Regions from separate parts of the Romboutsia lituseburensis genome, predicted to be linked through region 1. Evidence: riboswitches for the same ligand, from Rfam matches in the RefSeq annotation. Region 1 holds a riboswitch; each other region holds the start of a gene.
What was found. Region 1 has a riboswitch for lysine ahead of NWE74_RS06555 (Na+/H+ antiporter NhaC family protein). Riboswitches for the same ligand answer to the same signal wherever they lie in the genome.
Positions count from the first base shown of each region.

Region 2: linked by a shared signal. The riboswitch ahead of NWE74_RS04975 (diaminopimelate decarboxylase family protein) and the one ahead of NWE74_RS06555 (Na+/H+ antiporter NhaC family protein) in region 1 are both predicted to bind lysine.
Region 3: linked by a shared signal. The riboswitch ahead of NWE74_RS15040 (amino acid permease) and the one ahead of NWE74_RS06555 (Na+/H+ antiporter NhaC family protein) in region 1 are both predicted to bind lysine.

Region 1 covers NZ_JANQBQ010000001.1:1,338,003-1,343,882, forward strand. The annotation lists gene NWE74_RS06555 (Na+/H+ antiporter NhaC family protein) at 126-1,868, opposite strand; lysine riboswitch at 2,044-2,220, opposite strand; gene NWE74_RS06560 (lipoate--protein ligase) at 2,387-3,373, shown strand; gene aspD (aspartate 4-decarboxylase) at 3,617-5,263, shown strand; gene asnB (asparagine synthase (glutamine-hydrolyzing)) at 5,334-5,880, opposite strand, start outside.
Region 2 covers NZ_JANQBQ010000001.1:993,887-999,766, forward strand. The annotation lists gene NWE74_RS04955 (class I SAM-dependent methyltransferase) at 1-78, opposite strand, end outside; gene NWE74_RS04960 (pseudouridine synthase) at 88-804, opposite strand; gene NWE74_RS04965 (AI-2E family transporter) at 1,188-2,282, shown strand; gene NWE74_RS04970 (tetratricopeptide repeat protein) at 2,366-2,986, opposite strand; gene NWE74_RS04975 (diaminopimelate decarboxylase family protein) at 3,157-3,984, opposite strand; lysine riboswitch at 4,100-4,269, opposite strand; gene NWE74_RS04980 (cation:proton antiporter) at 4,334-5,572, opposite strand; gene NWE74_RS04985 (hypothetical protein) at 5,658-5,880, opposite strand, start outside.
Region 3 covers NZ_JANQBQ010000001.1:3,105,084-3,110,963, forward strand. The annotation lists gene NWE74_RS15035 (metallophosphoesterase) at 1-603, shown strand, start outside; gene NWE74_RS15040 (amino acid permease) at 662-2,092, opposite strand; lysine riboswitch at 2,239-2,409, opposite strand; tRNA gene NWE74_RS15045 (tRNA-Leu) at 2,614-2,699, opposite strand; gene polA (DNA polymerase I) at 2,843-5,491, shown strand; gene coaE (dephospho-CoA kinase) at 5,500-5,880, shown strand, end outside.

The DNA of each region.
Region 1 (5,880 bases):
AATCACATAATAATATTATTTATATTTAATTTTTTATGTTACTAAAAATAAACGTAACTAAATTGTTACGCTTATTTTGTATATTTCTATTATTTTCAATTTTAATTATATTATTCTATTACTTTTTAATTTATATCTTCTATAATTTCAACAATCTCTTCAGCTTCAACTTTTTTTCCAAATATTTGAACTCCTATAAATATTGCAAATAATGCTATCGGTAATACTATATATATTGGTAATCCTAATCCTGCAGGAATATATCCAAATAATATAGTTATAGCAGCCACAAATAGTGCATATGGCATTTGAGTTTTAACATGGTCTATATGATTACATCCTGCCCCCATAGAAGATAAAATTGTTGTATCTGATATAGGAGAACAATGATCTCCAAATATAGCACCTGTCAAAACTGCACTTGTTGTAACTATTATAAATGACATTTCTGGATTTATAGAATGTGCTAAAGGTACTGCAAGCGGCATAAGTATACCCATAGTACCATAAGCTGTCCCTGTAGCAAATGATATAACTGCACCTAATATAAATATAATACTTGGTAATAAGAAATACGGTAAAGACCCTGATAGCAATGTTACTAAATATTTAGCAGTCCCTAACTCTTTTATTACTGAACTTAAAGACCATGCTAATATTAATATAACACCTGTCATTAATAGACCTTTCATTCCATCTAGCCAGGCTTCTATTGCCTCTGATATTGTAAATATTTTCTTAGAAACGGCCATCGCTATACCAACTATACTAGCAAATAAAGCTGATTGGAATAATGCTACTGATGCATCTGAAGCACTAAAAGCTTCCTTTATAGCTTCAAATGAAAATGGAGAATTTGTAAATAGCTGTATTAATGTTTGATCCTCACCGCTAATTATAGAACTATATCCACTATAATAAAAAGAAATTAACGCTGTTATTATTAAAGTTCCTATAGGTATTATTGCATTCCATATACTTAATTTTACACCTTCTTTAGGTTCTAAGTCTGACTTTTCTTTATCATCTATAATATCACCATTTAGATTGTTAACTTTTTCTGATCTTGCTCTTAATTCAGCATCTCTCATTGGCCCAAAATCCTTTGCTAAAAGTGCAGTTATTACTATAAAAGCTAAAATTAGTATATTGTAAAATCTAAATGGTATAGTATTTAAAAATATACCAAATGCATCTGCATTTATACCTATTCCTGTGAAAGCATCATTTATAAGTCCAACTTCAAGTCCTATCCATGTAGATATTATTGCAAGTCCGGCTATTGGAGCTGCTGTTGCATCTATTATAAAAGCTAATCTCTCTCTTGATATCTTCATTTTATCTGCCACAGGTCTCATTATTGGACCTACTATTAATGAATTTGCATAATCATCAAAGAATACTAAAAGCCCTAAAAACCAAGTTATAAGTTGAGTTCCTTTTCCTGTTTTTGCTCTTTTAGCTAGCGCTTCTGCTATAGCTTTAGCTCCACCCATCTTTGCAACAAGATTTATAACTCCACCTATTGCTAAAACTTGAAGTATTATACCTGCATTCCAAGGGTCAGCTAGAGAGTTTAAAGCTCTATTTACTAAATCTAAAAAAGCTTGTATTAATGCTGAAAATACATTACTGCCGGATATATTTATTATAAAGCTACCTGATAAAATCCCTAAAAATAAAGATACTACAACATTTTTAGTTAAAAAAGCTAATACTATAGCTATAACTGGCGGCAATAAAGTTACTAATTGAAACTTTTGAGCATTGATAGTAGCTTGATCTACCTCTCCTGCAAATACTAATGGTGACGATAAAATTAACATAATTACTGTTACTAATATTAATCTAAATTTTCTATTATTCATAAAACATATCCTCCTTAATTTTTATTGTGAATATGGAGGGTAATAAAAAAGCCTTGAGTTTACACTCAAGGCTTTTTTTCATTTACATAGTTTATTTAAAATTTGGATTAATCTATGCGCGCAACAAATTTTAAATATAGCAGTACTATATAGTCCTACTGTATTGTAAAAATTCCTTAAATGTAGCTCCCCACAAAACAAGTTTGTGACAGTTATGCATATATTTTATGCATACCCAGCAATATAACTTTAAAGCATTAGTTATAAGCTTCGGCGATAGTTCCTTTCCTAATAAATCATTGTGCTTACCTCATTATTAGTACTTATAAATATCGCAGCCTCTACCCTTTTTTTATTCACTTTTGTTTTACTTATTAATCATTATAGATTAACTTATTTATTTTATCAACCATTTTTTTAAATTTTTGTTAAATTCTAAAAATAATATATATTTACTTTTTTTTACATCATATGATACTATTTGATTAATTAAATAATATAAATCTAGGGGGATGACTATGTTATTAATTTATAACGATAAAACTAATCCATACTTTAACCTTGCTATGGAAGAATATTTTCTAAAAAACTTCTGTGATGATATATTTATTTTATGGAGAAATGAGCCATCAATCATTGTAGGAAAAAATCAAAACACATTATCAGAAATAAATATTGAATATGTAAAAGAAAATAATATTCCTGTCGTAAGAAGGCAATCTGGAGGTGGAGCTGTTTTTCATGATTTAGGAAATATTAACTTTACATTTATAGCTAATGATAAAAAAGGATTTAGTGATTTCAAAAGATTTACACAACCAATAATAAATTTATTAAGAACTTTAGATATTGATGCTACTTTTTCTGGTAGAAATGATTTATTAATAAACGGTAAAAAATTTTCAGGTAATGCACAGTACAACTATAAAAATAGAGTCATGCATCACGGTACATTATTGTTTTCATCTCAGATTTCAGACCTTTCAAATGCCTTAAAGGTAAAACCAATAAAATTTGAAGGCAAAGGTATAAAAAGTGTAAAATCAAGAGTAACTAATATAAGAGAGCACTTGAAAAAAGATATATCTATTTTAGAATTTAAAGATTTAATTATAAATTATGTATTAAATACTAATAGCAATAATAAAACATATAATTTAACAAATAATGATGTTGATAATATCTGGTTATTAGCTAACAATAAATATAACTCTTGGGAATGGAATTTTGGAAACTCTCCTAAATATAGTTTAACTAATCAATTAAAATACTCTGGCGGAAATGTGGAGTTCAATCTTAATGTTGAAAAGGGAATTATAAAAAATATTAAATTCTTTGGTGATTTTTTTGGTGAATCTGATGTTTCTTGTATAGAGGATTTATTAGTTGGGGTAAAACATGATGGAGATAGTATAAAAAATGCATTAAATCTAATTGATATAAACAATTATTTTTTGGGTGCAAATATAGAAATACTATTATCTGGTATTTTAGGAGTTAAATAAAAAGAGCTAATTTAAGCTCTTTTTTATTTTTTAAAAAGTTATCGTTATCCAAGTGTATTCATTTTTATTTTTTAAAGTTAAACTTATATATTTTTTATTTTATTTATGTTTTCAATACGTTCAACATTATTTTTTAACGTTTCATGACTTTTGTACTTATTTTTATTATTTACTTTTATATCGTTTATTTATATAATCTTTATTATAAACATATTATTTACTAACCTTTAAGGAGATTATCTTATGAAAAAATATAGTTATAAAGAGATTCAAATGATATATGGAAAAATAAGTCCTTTTGAATTTAAGGATAGATTAATAGATTTAGCAAAATACAATTCAAATAAAAATAACATGCCTTTACTCGATGCCGGTCGTGGAAACCCTAACTGGACTGCTGCTACACCTAGAGAAGCATTTTTTACATTTGGGCAGTTTGCGGTTAATGAAACTCGTTTAAACTGGGATTTAGGAAATTTAGCAGGTATGCCTCAAAAAACTGGTATATGTGATAGATTTTATAATTATGTAAGTGAAAATAAAACTATGCCCGGTGCTGAATTGTTAAAGAAGATAGTTAATTACGGTATAAACGAATTAAATTTTAATGGTGATGATTTTGTTCATGAATTAGCAGATGCTATAATTGGTGATAATTATCCAGTTCCAGATAGAATGTTACCTCATTTAGAAAAAATAGTTCATAATTATTTAGTTCAAGAAATGAAATATAATACTAAATTAGGAGGAGAATTAGATATATTTGCCGTAGAAGGCGCTACAGCCGCAATGTGTTATATATTTGATTCTTTAATGGCTAATGAGCTTTTACGAAAAGGTGATAAAATTGCGTTAATGACACCTATATTTACTCCTTATTTAGAAATACCTCATCTTCCTAGATATGGCTTTGAAGTTATTAATGTAAATGCAGACGAGATCGATGAATATGGAAATCATACTTGGCAATATTCAAAAAAAGAATTAGAAAAACTTAAAGATACATCTATAAAAGCTCTATTTGTGGTTAATCCTAATAATCCAGCATCTATCGCAATAAGCGATAAGTGTGCTACAAATCTTGTTGATGTAGTTAAAAATTATAATAAAGATTTGATGATAATATCTGATGATGTGTATGGTACTTTTGTAAATGAATTTACATCATTAATGTCTAAGCTACCATACAATACTATAGGTGTTTACTCTTACTCTAAGTATTTTGGAGTTACAGGATGGAGATTAGGTACAATGGCTTTACACAAAAACAATGTATTTGATAAAAGAATAAATGATTTAGATGAAGAACTAAAATTGTCTTTAAATAAACGTTATTCTGATATGAGTTTAAATCCATCAACTTTATCATTTATGGATAGAATAGTTGCCGATAGTAGATTAGTTGCTCTTAATCATACAGCAGGTTTATCTACACCACAGCAAGTTCAAATGGCATTTTTCTCTGCATTTGCATTAATTGATAATGAAAATGCATATAAAAAATTAAATATAAGTATTTGCAATAAACGTCATGACTTATTATATAATTCTCTAGGAGTGGTCATTAAAGAGGATAAAAATAATGCTGCTTATTACACTCAATTTGATATAGAAAACTGGGGTAAAATTAATTTTGGAGATAATTTCGTAAAATATTTAAAAGCCCATTATTCTCCTGTAGATGTTTTATATAAATTAGCTAGTAACTACTCAATTGTTTTACTTAGCGGAAGTGGATTTGCTGGTCCTGATTGGTCTATAAGAGTTTCTCTTGCCAATCTTAATGACGAATCTTATTCTAAAATTGGAAAAGCTCTAAAAAATATATTAAATGATTACGTAAATGAATATAAAAACTATATTGAAAATTCATCTAACTTAACTATATAATTTTATACATTACTAAATACTAAATAAGAGGTATAAAGAATAAATATTTATTCTTTATACCTGATTATTATTAATATTTAATTATTTTATTTTCTATAAACATTTGGTGCCATAAACAAAATGCATATATAGACCAAATTTTCCTAGAATTATCTTGATGATTTTTTATATGATTATCCAATAAACTTATCGCATAATTTTTGTTCAATACATCATCTACATCAGCATCATATATAGTTTGCCTAACAATATCACCTAAATCCTCTTTTAGCCAAACTCTAATAGGAGTTGGAAAACCTAATTTTTTCTTTTCAACCATATGTAGAGGTATTATATCCTTAAATGCTTCTCTAAGTAGTACCTTAGTATTAGAATTGCTTATTTTTTGATCGATTTTTAAATGTTTTGCTAATTCTAGTACTTCTTTATCTAGAAAAGGAACTCTAAGTTCTATAGATTGAGCCATAGACATTTTGTCTGCTTTTTGAAGTATATCCCCTTCTAACCATGTATTAACATCCACATGCTGCATTGTAGTTACATAATCATAATTATTAATTCTAGCTTCTTCATATATAGAAGAAAGTATTTTTTGATATTCATTATTTTCACTGTAA
Region 2 (5,880 bases), 340 kb from region 1:
ATCGCCTTCTTTTATAACTTGATCTAGGTAAAGTTTATTTATATCCGTAACCTTTGTTAAATATTTTGCTTTTTTCATAAAACACCTCTATTTAAGACCTTTTAGGTATTGTATTTCTTCATCCGTTAAATGTCTGTACTTTCCAATTTCCGTTTCTTTTAAAGTAATTTTACCCATGGCTACTCTTCTAAGTCTCATAACTGGATGATTTATAACTCTGCACATTTTTCTAACTTGTCTATTTCTGCCTTCATGTATTTTTATTTGACATATAGCATAATTTTTTTCTTCATCTTTTTTAACTATTTTTATTTTAGCTGGTGCTGTTTTATAGTCTTCTATATAAAGTCCAGATTCAAACTCATTCATTTGTTCTGATGTTGGTATTCCTTTTACTATTGCCATATATGTCTTATCTACTTCATGTTTAGGGTGAGTTAAAGTATATGTTAAATCACCATCATTAGTAAGTATTAATAATCCACTAGTCTCATAGTCTAGTCTTCCTATTGGATATATTCTTTCTTTTATATCTTTTACTAAATCAAGTACACTAGGTCTATCAAATTGGTCTTTTACAGTTGTTATATAACCTTCTGGTTTATTTAAAACTATATAAACTTTTTTTTCATCTAGCCCTATTTGTTCATTATCTATTTCTACGATATCATTATTTTCATCTACGCTAAATGATAACTCTTCTACAGTTTCACCATTAACTTTTACTCTTCCTTGTAATATTATTTCTTCTGCTTTTCTTCTTGATGCCACTCCACAAGAAGCTATGTATTTGTTAATTCTCATACTGCACCTTCTCTATTTTCTTATTTTTATTACATTATTATATCATAATACATCTATACTAAAAACAAAACACTAAATTTTTTAATACATCTACTATATTTGAATAGATTTTAATATATTTAGTTTTTGTAGTTACTAATTATTTATTTAAATTTATATATTATTTTTTAGTTATTTGTTTCTATGAAATGTGTTTGATTAAATAAAATACTAAAAATCTACACATAATAATATTTCAGTACACTTTATTTTACTAAAATTTTATTACATACTTTAATTGATTTACTTTTTATAATGTTAAAATTTGATTTTATGCGAATTTTTACATATATATTTGGAGATATTATTGAAGAAATTTTAATAAGTTAATAAAGGAGAATTTTATGATTTCCAAAGAAAATATTAAATATTATGTACTTATAGGCTTTATATCTATAATAATTTATAAAGTAATAGATTCTCCTTCTAGGCTACTTTCTAATATAGGAGGATTAGTTAAACTTTTAAGTCCTTTTTTAATAGGAATTTTGCTTGCACTTTTGATTGATCCTTTAGTCAAATATATAGAAAATAAGTTTAATTTACATAGAGTGTTAAATATCCTCATATCTTATGTAATTATTTTTATTTCTTTATTATTAATGGGTAAAATTTTTATTCCATCTATTATAAATACCTTAAATACTTTAATTAAAGAAATCCCTCATTATATAAGTATGATAGAAGATTTTTTAAATAATCATATTAAGCAAACAGATATACTAGAAGTTTTAATACCTCATATACAAAATAATATAAATTTGATACTTAAGGAAATGATTAATATTTTTTCTAAGACATCCTCAGATATAATTGTTTATTTATTTAGTTTAACATCATTAATTTTTAATATTTCTATGGGTGTCATATTATCTATATACATGCTATACGATAAAGAAAATATAGCTAAGGGGTTTAAAAACTTACTATACTGTATTACTACAAAAAATAAAGCTAATAATACAGTTAACTTCTTTATTATGTGCCATGATATTTTTTACCATTATATAATAGGAAGAGTATTAGATTCAGCAATTATAGGAGTACTTGCTTTTCTTGGGTTTAAGTTTCTTTTAAGAATAGATAATGTGTTATTTTTATCTTTTATAGTTTTTTTAACTAATATAATTCCTTACTTTGGTCCTTTTATAGGAGCTATTCCTCCTGTTGCTATGGCTCTCACTCAAGGTCCTGTAAAAGCATTTTGGGTAATAGTGTTTATATTTGTTCTTCAACAATTAGATGGTAATTTAATAGGCCCTAAAGTTATGGGAGATCAGGTAGGACTTAGTCCTCTTTGGATAATATCAGCTGTACTTCTCGGTGGGTCACTATTTGGTATAATAGGAGTATTTCTATCTGTACCTATAGCTGCTGTTTTAAAATCTTGCATTGACAAATATATTCAAAATCATCTATATATAAAGGGTTCTAAGTGAAAAATTCACTACGTTTTATATCACAAATAATTTCGTTCATTGATTAAAATGCCTATATAAAGATATAGGCATTTTTGATTAAATTATTGAGCAACTGTTTGTTCAACTGGTGGAGAAACTACTATACCTGGATTTTCCAATTCATTAGTACCTTGATTTGGTTCCTGTGGTTTATTAGCTTCTTCTTCTACTTTCTTTTTAGCTTCTACCTCTTCTTGTTTTTTCTTTTGTGCTAAGTATGCTAAATGCTTTTCTTTTTCTATTGAAGCTTGTGCTTCTATTCTATCTTGATCTTTACTAGATACTTCTTTGGCATTTTGCTTTCTTTCTTCTCTTGCCTTTAAGTACTTTTCATTGGCTTTAACCAACTCTTTTTTCTTAGCAGCTGCCTCAGTTTTTATAGTTGACGATCCGTTTTTTATTTCTTCTATTGCTTCAAGCTCTTTTATAGCTTTATTATAATTTCCTTCTTTTTCGTACTCTAATACATTTTCCATTTTAGTAGCTTGCATATACATTGCTCTTGCATGTTCATCTGAACTATCCATTTCTAAGGCATCCGATAAAAAATCTCTTGCTTTTTCATAATCGTGTGCTTCTAATGCTTCTTTTCCATCATGAACGGTTGTATTTTCTTTTAACCCAGAACATCCAACCATTACTATAGATAATAATGATACCAATAAGACTATTTTTAATTTCATCAAATCCCTCCTTATTATTTAAGATAATTTTATCATAAATATGGTTTATTTAGGTAAAAATATCGAATTTAGTTTATTTATTTTTTATTATTTTTTAATATTTTTTGTATTTTTTTAGCGATTATTCAGTAAAAAATAAATAAAAAAGGAAACTTTTTTATTTAGGCAGTTTAAAGTTCTAATGATATCAAATCTTTATATGTTTGCCTTTTGCAAATTAATTTTGCTTTTCCGTTCTCTATAAATACAACTGCTGGCTTAGGTATTTTATTATCAGTCATACCACCATCTACACTTACATATGTTCTTATATCCTTTATATCTTTTATAGATACTATTGTATATAACGTACTTCCTGCATTTGCAACAATAGATCTACCTGGCTCTATAATTAATATAGGTTTATTTATTTTAAGTTTTTGGCAAGCTCTTTCTGGTCTATTTATTATAGACTCACAAAATTCTTTTATAGTTTTGGGGCTATCATACTTGGTATAATAAACACCTATACCGCCGCCTAAATCTATTTCTTTTATTTCTATATTAAAATTTTCTATTATTTTCTTTACTAAATTCATCATTATATCTACTGCATCCATATATGAATCAATCTCAAATATTTGATATCCTATATGTGCATGTAGTCCTATCAAACTTATATTTTTATAATCCCTTATTTTTCCTAAAGCTTCATATAAATATCCATTAGCCAGTGCAAAACCAAACTTTGAATCAATCTGTCCGGTTTTTATATATTCATGTGTATGTGCTTCTATGCCCGGAGTTATTCTAAAATAAATATTTTGTGTTATATCATGTCTTTTACAGATTTTTTCTTTAACTTTAAAGTAATTTACATACTCTCTACAATTTTGTCTTATAAGTTTCTCATCAAATACATAAAGTGGTGTTGAATATTTTTTTGCTATTTTTTCACATTTTACACCACCTATATATAAGTTTCTATTTTTTACTGACATAGTTCCATGTAATTTCATAAATACCCTCCTGTATTAGTATAAAGTATACAGCCATTTTGAGGTTTTCAGCAATAATTTACTATAATCAAAAACGTCCAAAGGAATACTTTGGACGTTTTATTTAACTCAAAGTAAACCTTGTAGCTCAACACTTTTAATAAGTGACAGCCTTGCACATATTTTGTACAAAGCCAGAGAATTTATTTGCCAATTAACACTCTTCGGCTACGATTCCTTTCCTTAGTTATCAACACTTGCCAGCTACTACTAAGTACTCTTAATCTAAGCACCTCTACCCTAGGCTTTTTTATTTAATTAATTAATTAATATAGTTTTAACACCCTTTTCTTAATTTTGCAACTATTTTTTATTTTTCCAAAACTTCTAATTTTTTTGCTACTATATTAGTAGTACTAGCCTGTATCAATAACGTTACTATAATAGTCATAAATACAGCTGATGATATAATTTCATATCCCTCTACTTTCGTTGATACTATTATTCCAGATAAAGCTGCTGGTATAACACCAGTTTCTCTTACCCACATCATAAATAACTTTTCATTTTTGCTCCAATTAGTTTTTTTATCAAATGCAGTACAAATTAAAACTACTATAGGTCTAGCTATGAACATTAAAACTAATACTACAATTATTGACCCCATACCAAACTTTAACAATGAATTTAGATTAAGATGCGTTCCAAGTACTATGAATATTGACATTCTTGCTATTGTTGCTATATTTTCTCTAAAATGTACTCCTGATATATAATCTTCATCCGGAACCCAGAATCCAAATCTTTTTTTGTTTCCATATACAAGACCTGCAATAAATACTGCCATATATCCACTTCCACCAAATCTTTCTGATATTTCATAAGCAAAAACAACTACCGTAATTGATATTATAGGTGCATAACCATGGAATATTCCATATTTTTTGTCTGATGAAATTCCGACAGCTATCAATGCTATGCCTATTCCAACTAATAATCCTATTAATATCATAAATACTAGCTCTAGTGATGTTGCTAATATTCCTACTTTCTCTGCCATAGTTAATCCAGTAAGTATTGATGTAAATAAAATTGCACCAAATGCATCATTAAATGCAGATTCACTTATTACAGTCTGTTTTAATTTATTTTTTATAGGAACTGTTTTAAATACAGGTATAAGTGCCGCTGGATCTGTTGATGCTATAGTAGCTCCTAGTAAAAAACTCGGACCTATTCCTAAATTAAATACATAATGTGCTGTAAGTCCTATAATCCCTGCTGTTATAAAAACACCTAATGATGCTAGAAGCCCTACAGTTACTTTTACTTCATTTAATATTTTTAATTTTACTTCTCTTCCACCTTCATAAAGTATAAATGCTGACCCGAAAGTTAATATAATTTCGTTTACCGTTGGAAATGCTTCTATATTTACTAAATTTAAAAATGTAGGACCGAAAGCCACTCCTAATATTAAATAAATTACTACATCTGGAAGCTTTAGTTTCTGAGCAAACCATCCACCTATAACACCTATCGTTGCAATCGAAGCCATTATTAGTACTAATTCATTTGCACTAATTGCTGCTGTATTCATTTCTCCCATATAATCACCTCTTTTGCTAAATTTTTAGTGTCTTTAATTATTATCTGCAAATCATCAAAAAAAAACCTATTTATTAAAATAGGTTTTATATATATCTAAATAATTTACTTAAATTTAAATCTAAGAAATTTACTTCGTAATTTCCTCTAATTTCCTGTAATCCATCTATATTTTCAGATGTTACAACTAATATTTTAGGAATATCATAAAATGGTATTGTTGATTTATTTATTTTACATTCCATATCTTCATATTTTGATGATCTAAAATTTCCATCAAGATTTATATCTACTAATAATTGTTTCTGT
Region 3 (5,880 bases), 1.8 Mb from region 1:
AAAGTAGCGTTAGATTTAGTAGACGCCTTGAGTTTAAAATATCCAATATATCATATTATAGGAAACCATGAACAAAAATCATTGAATAAAAAACATAGAGAATTATATAAAGATTATTTTAAACAACTATATAATAAAAAAATAATTAATTTAGATAATGATAAAATCACAATAAATAGGGGAGATAGCTATATAAATTTATATGGGTTAGTTGTTCCTTTAGAGTATTATCCATATTTTTTTAGTAACTATAAAAATAAAAACAAACCTTTAGGGAGTAACTTTATGAATGATAATCTAGGGAAAATTAATGATAATGAATATAATATTTTATTAGCACATAATCCATTTTTCTTTGAAGAATACTCTAAGTGGGGAGCTGATTTAATTTTATCAGGTCACGTGCATGGAGGTATAATAAGAATACCTTATTTAGGAGGAGTACTTTCGCCTAGCCGAGAATTTTTCCCTAAATACGACTTAGGAGAATATAAGGAAAATTCATCTACCATGCTATTAAGCAAAGGGCTTGGGGGTTCTAAGGTTTTAGTTAGATTAAATTGTAAACCTGAAATAGTACAAATAACTTTAAAAAATAAATAAAAATAAGCTAAAAAGATTTAGTTTTTACTAAATCTTTTTAGCTTATTAAATTAAATATTTATTTATTAGCTTTGGTATAAACTAAATTTACTTTATCCAAAGGAATGACTTTAGTTCTATGTTTAATTTTATATCCAATATATAGGGCTAAAAATAAAGGGATACCTATATAAGAAGCTATTAAATTCTTCCAATCAATTCCACTTGGTGTTATACAAGAATATCCTTGACCTATAATAATTATAATACACATTAAAAGTGCTAATATTGGTCCAAAAGGATACCATTTAGCTTTAAATTTTAATTCTTTTAAATCATGACCTTGATGGATATAGGCTTTTCTAAATCTATAGTGGCAAATAGCTATACCGACCCAAGCTATAAAGCCAGCTAGACCAGATGCAGCAACCAACCAAACATAAACTGTACTCTCTGCAAATATCCCAGTCAAGAAGCAAGCAGAGGCTACTAAAGTTGTTAAAATAAGAGCATTTACCGGGACTCCTCTGTTGTTAGTTTTTGCAAAAATCTTAGGAGCAAGTCCTTCTGTAGCCATTGAATAAAGCATTCTAGTAGAGGCATACATACCAGAATTTCCAGCAGATAATACAGAAGTAAGTATAATAGCATTCATAATAGATGCAGCTCCAGCAATTCCAGCTTTTTCAAAAACCATAGTAAATGGGCTTTCTGAAACACCTGCTTGAGTAAAAGGTATTATAGCACCTAAAACGATGATAGTTCCTAGGTAGAAGATTAATATTCTCCAAAATATAGATTTAACTGCTTTTGGAATGGTTTTTTCCGGATTTTCACTTTCACCAGCAGCAACTCCAATAAGTTCTGTTCCTTGGAATGAAAAGCCTGCAACTAAAAAAATAGCAAATATTGACTTTATTCCGCTGTGAAATGGTCCGTCATCTATAAAGTAATTGTGAAATCCTATATTGTCTGAACCCATTATACCCAAAATCATTAAAAATCCTATTATTAAAAATATAATTACAGTAACTACTTTTATTCCTGCAAACCAATATTCAGACTCACCATACGCCTTTGCAGATAAAAAGTTTAAACTCACAATTATAAATAAAAATATTATACTCCAATAAAATCCAGGAATATTAGGAAACCAATATTTCATTATTAAAGATCCTGCAACCATTTCAGCGGCTATTGTTATAGCCCAGTTATACCAGTAATTCCATCCAAGTGCGAAACCTAGTGCAGGGTCTATGAACTTTGTAGCATATGAGCTAAATGAACCGGATATAGGCATATATGTTGCCATTTCACCTAAACTAGTTATTAAAAAATACACCATTATACCTATAAGGCCATAGGCTACTAATGCACCTCCTGGACCTGCTTGATTAAGAGTATCTCCCATAGCAAGAAATATACCTGTTCCTATAGATCCACCTAAAGCAATCATATTTAAGTGTCTTGCTTTTAAACATCTTTTTAAATCATGATTTTGTTCACTCATTTAAATTTTCCTCCTTATGGTATCAATTATAAATAAGTAACTAAGATAATAAAAATTTTTCTAACAATAAAAAAGCCATGAGACTATGCCCATGACTTTATACGAAAAGATCATACTAAAAAAGTATGAATATACCGTACGTTTTCATTGAAAATAGCTCTCCACAAAAATGTGACAGTCTTATATATATTCTATACAAGCCCAGCAAATAGTATTAAAGCTATTAACTATTTACTTCGGCAAAACTTCCTTTCATACTACTTCATTGAGCTTACCTCCATAATATTACTTTTAAGTTTCGCGCCTCTATCTCAGTTATCTACTTGTTGTATACTATTATAAATCAAATTTTAAATAAGTCAATATCAACTACAATAATATAAATTTTTATTTATATATATATCTATATTTATTACAGTAATTTTAATACTTTATTTTATTTCTCAATTAATATTAACGGATTTAGTATTTTAGGGTACAATAAAAGAGTTACAACTATTAGTTGTAACTCTTAAAAATATTGGTGCCGGATATGGGACTTGAACCCATACGGTATTGCTACCAACGGATTTTGAGTCCGTCGCGTCTGCCATTCCACCAATCCGGCAAAATATGGAATATAATTATATTATAACAATATAATTAAACGTTTGCAACATATTTAATGTTAATATAATTTCAAAATTATGGTAATATTAAATAATAACGTATTAGCTTATAAAAATAAAAAGCTTAGCAGGAGTGATAAATTTGGATAAAAAATTAGTTATAATAGATGGAAATTCAATAATAAATAGAGCATTTTATGCATTACCAGAAATGAGTAATAAAGACGGACTAAAAACCAATGCTATATATGGTTTTACAACAATGCTATTTAAAATAATAGATACATATAAACCTACACACATTAGTGTTGCATTTGATAGAAAATCTCCGACATTTAGACATATAGAGTTTGAAGAATATAAAGCAGGAAGAAAGAAAATGCCAGATGAATTAAAGGTTCAGTTTGAACCATTAAAAGAACTTTTGGATAAAATTAAAATTAATAGATTAGAGTTAGACGGATATGAAGCTGATGATATTATAGGGACAGTTTCTAAATTAGGTGAAGAAAATGGGTATAAGGTATATATAGTAACCGGAGATAAGGATGCTATACAACTAGCTTCTGATAAAACAACTACTTTGATAACTAAAAAGGGAATTGGAGAAGTAGAAGAATATGATTTTGAGGCAGTTATCGATAAATACGAAATGACACCAACACAATTTATAGATTTAAAAGGTTTAATGGGAGATAAATCAGATAATATACCTGGAATTCCAGGGGTAGGAGAAAAGACAGGTATAAAGCTTATAAAGGAGTATTCTAGTATAGAGGGTATAATTGAAAATATAGAAAATTTAAAAGGAAGTATAAAAAAGAAAGTAGAGGAAAATAAAGACTTAGCGCTAAAAAGTAAAATGCTTGCAACTATAGTAAGAGATGTTCCAGTAGATGTAAAATTAGAGGATTTAAAGTATGGAGATTTTGACCCAAATAGTGTGGTTGAATACTTTAAATATTTAGGATTTACTAGTTTAATACCTAGAATAATTGAAATAGATAATAAAGAAGAAATAGATTCAAATAGTTATAGTTTTAGCATTAAAAAACTTGAAGATATTGAGTCTTTTATAAAAGAAGTAAGTGATAAAAAAGAAATTTTGATAAAAACAGTTAGAAAAGAAGGGAATATACTAGAAAAAAATATTCTTTATATGTTTGTAAGTACTGACGGTAGTAATATATACTATATAGAAGAGGATAGTATAAGTATCTTAGAAGAGATACTTTCGAGTGAAGAAATTAAAAAATTTGGATATAATCTAAAAGATGATTATATAGCTTTGAAATCATATGATATAAAATTAGAAAATATGTACTTTGATATAACTATAGCAGAATATTTGATAGATTCTATGTCATCAACATCATATGAATGTAGTGCAATAGCTATGAAATACCTTACTAAAAGAGTAAAATCATCAGAAGAACTTTTAGGTAAAGGAGTTAAAGCTAAAAAGTATCAAGACTTAGAGTTTGACGAACTATCAAAGCATATATCTCAAATACTAACTACAGTAAATGATGTTAATCCTATCATGGAAAGTAATCTAAAAGAGATGGAAATGGATGGATTATTTTATCATATAGAAATGCCTTTGGTTGAAGTTTTAGGTGATATGGAATATGAGGGTGTAAGAGTTGATAAAGAAAAACTAAGTGAACTAGGAACTGAATTTAAAGAAGTTATAAAAAAATTAGAAAAAGAGATATATGATATTGCAGGGGAAGAATTTAATATAAATTCACCAAAACAACTTGGAGTGATTTTATTTGAGAAATTAGGACTGCCTGTAATTAAAAAAACAAAAACAGGATACTCTACAAATGCGGATGTTTTAGAAAAATTAAAATCCCAAAGTCCTATAATAGATAAGATAACAGAGTATAGACAAATAGTTAAATTAAATTCGACTTATGTAGAAGGGTTATTAAATATAATAAATCCAATAAGTAATAGAATTCACTCGTCATTTAATCAAACGATAACAACTACAGGGAGAATTTCATCAACAGAACCAAACCTTCAAAATATACCTGTAAAACTTGAAATGGGTAGAAATATAAGAAAAGTATTTATAGCTGATGAAAACTGTAAGTTAGTAGATGCAGATTATTCTCAAGTTGAACTTAGAGTTTTAGCTCAAATGAGTCAAGATGAAAATATGATAGATGCGTTTAAGCATAATGAAGATATACATACAAAAACAGCATCTCAAGTATTCGGTGTAGATGTAAAAGATGTAACAAGTGAGTTGAGAAGTGCAGCTAAAGCAATAAACTTTGGAATTGTGTATGGTAAAAGTGATTTTGGTTTAGCAGATGACCTTAATATACCAGTTAAACAAGCAAAAGAATATATAGAAGGATACTTTGAAAAGTATGATAAAATAAAAAATTATATGGATCAAACTATAGAAAAAGCTACAGAAGATGGATATGTAACAACTCTATTTAATAGAAGAAGATACATCCCTGAAATTAAATCTAGTAACTTTATGGAACGAAATCGTGGAAAAAGATTTGCCATGAATGCTCCTATACAAGGAAGTGCAGCAGATATAATAAAAATAGCTATGGTTAATGTGTATAAAAAATTAGAAGAAAAAAAATTAAAATCCAAATTAATATTACAAGTACACGATGAGCTTATTGTTGAATCTGTCAAAGAAGAGCTAGATATAGTTAAAAAAATAGTTAGAGATGAAATGGAAAATGCTGTATTGATGGATGTACACTTAGATGTAGACTTAAATATAGGTGATTCATGGTATGAAACAAAGTAGGTGAAAGTGTGTTAATATTAGGTCTTACCGGTAATATAGGTTGTGGTAAAAGCAGCCTATCTAATATATTTATGAATAATAATATAAAAATAATAGATGCGGATATAATATCTAGGCAAATATTTGAAGATAGAGATATTTTACAAATGGTATTTAATCATTTTGGAGATGGCATAAAAAATAGGGATAATACTTTAAATAGAAAAGCTTTAGGAAGTATTGTATTTAATAATGATAAAAAGCTTATAGAATTAAATGAGTTAACTCATCCTCAGATATATATGAAGATAGTAAACCAAATAAAGAAATATAAATTAATGGAAGAGAAAATAGTCGTTATTGATGCTGCATTACTTATAGAGGGTGGATATTTAGAGATAATAGATAAA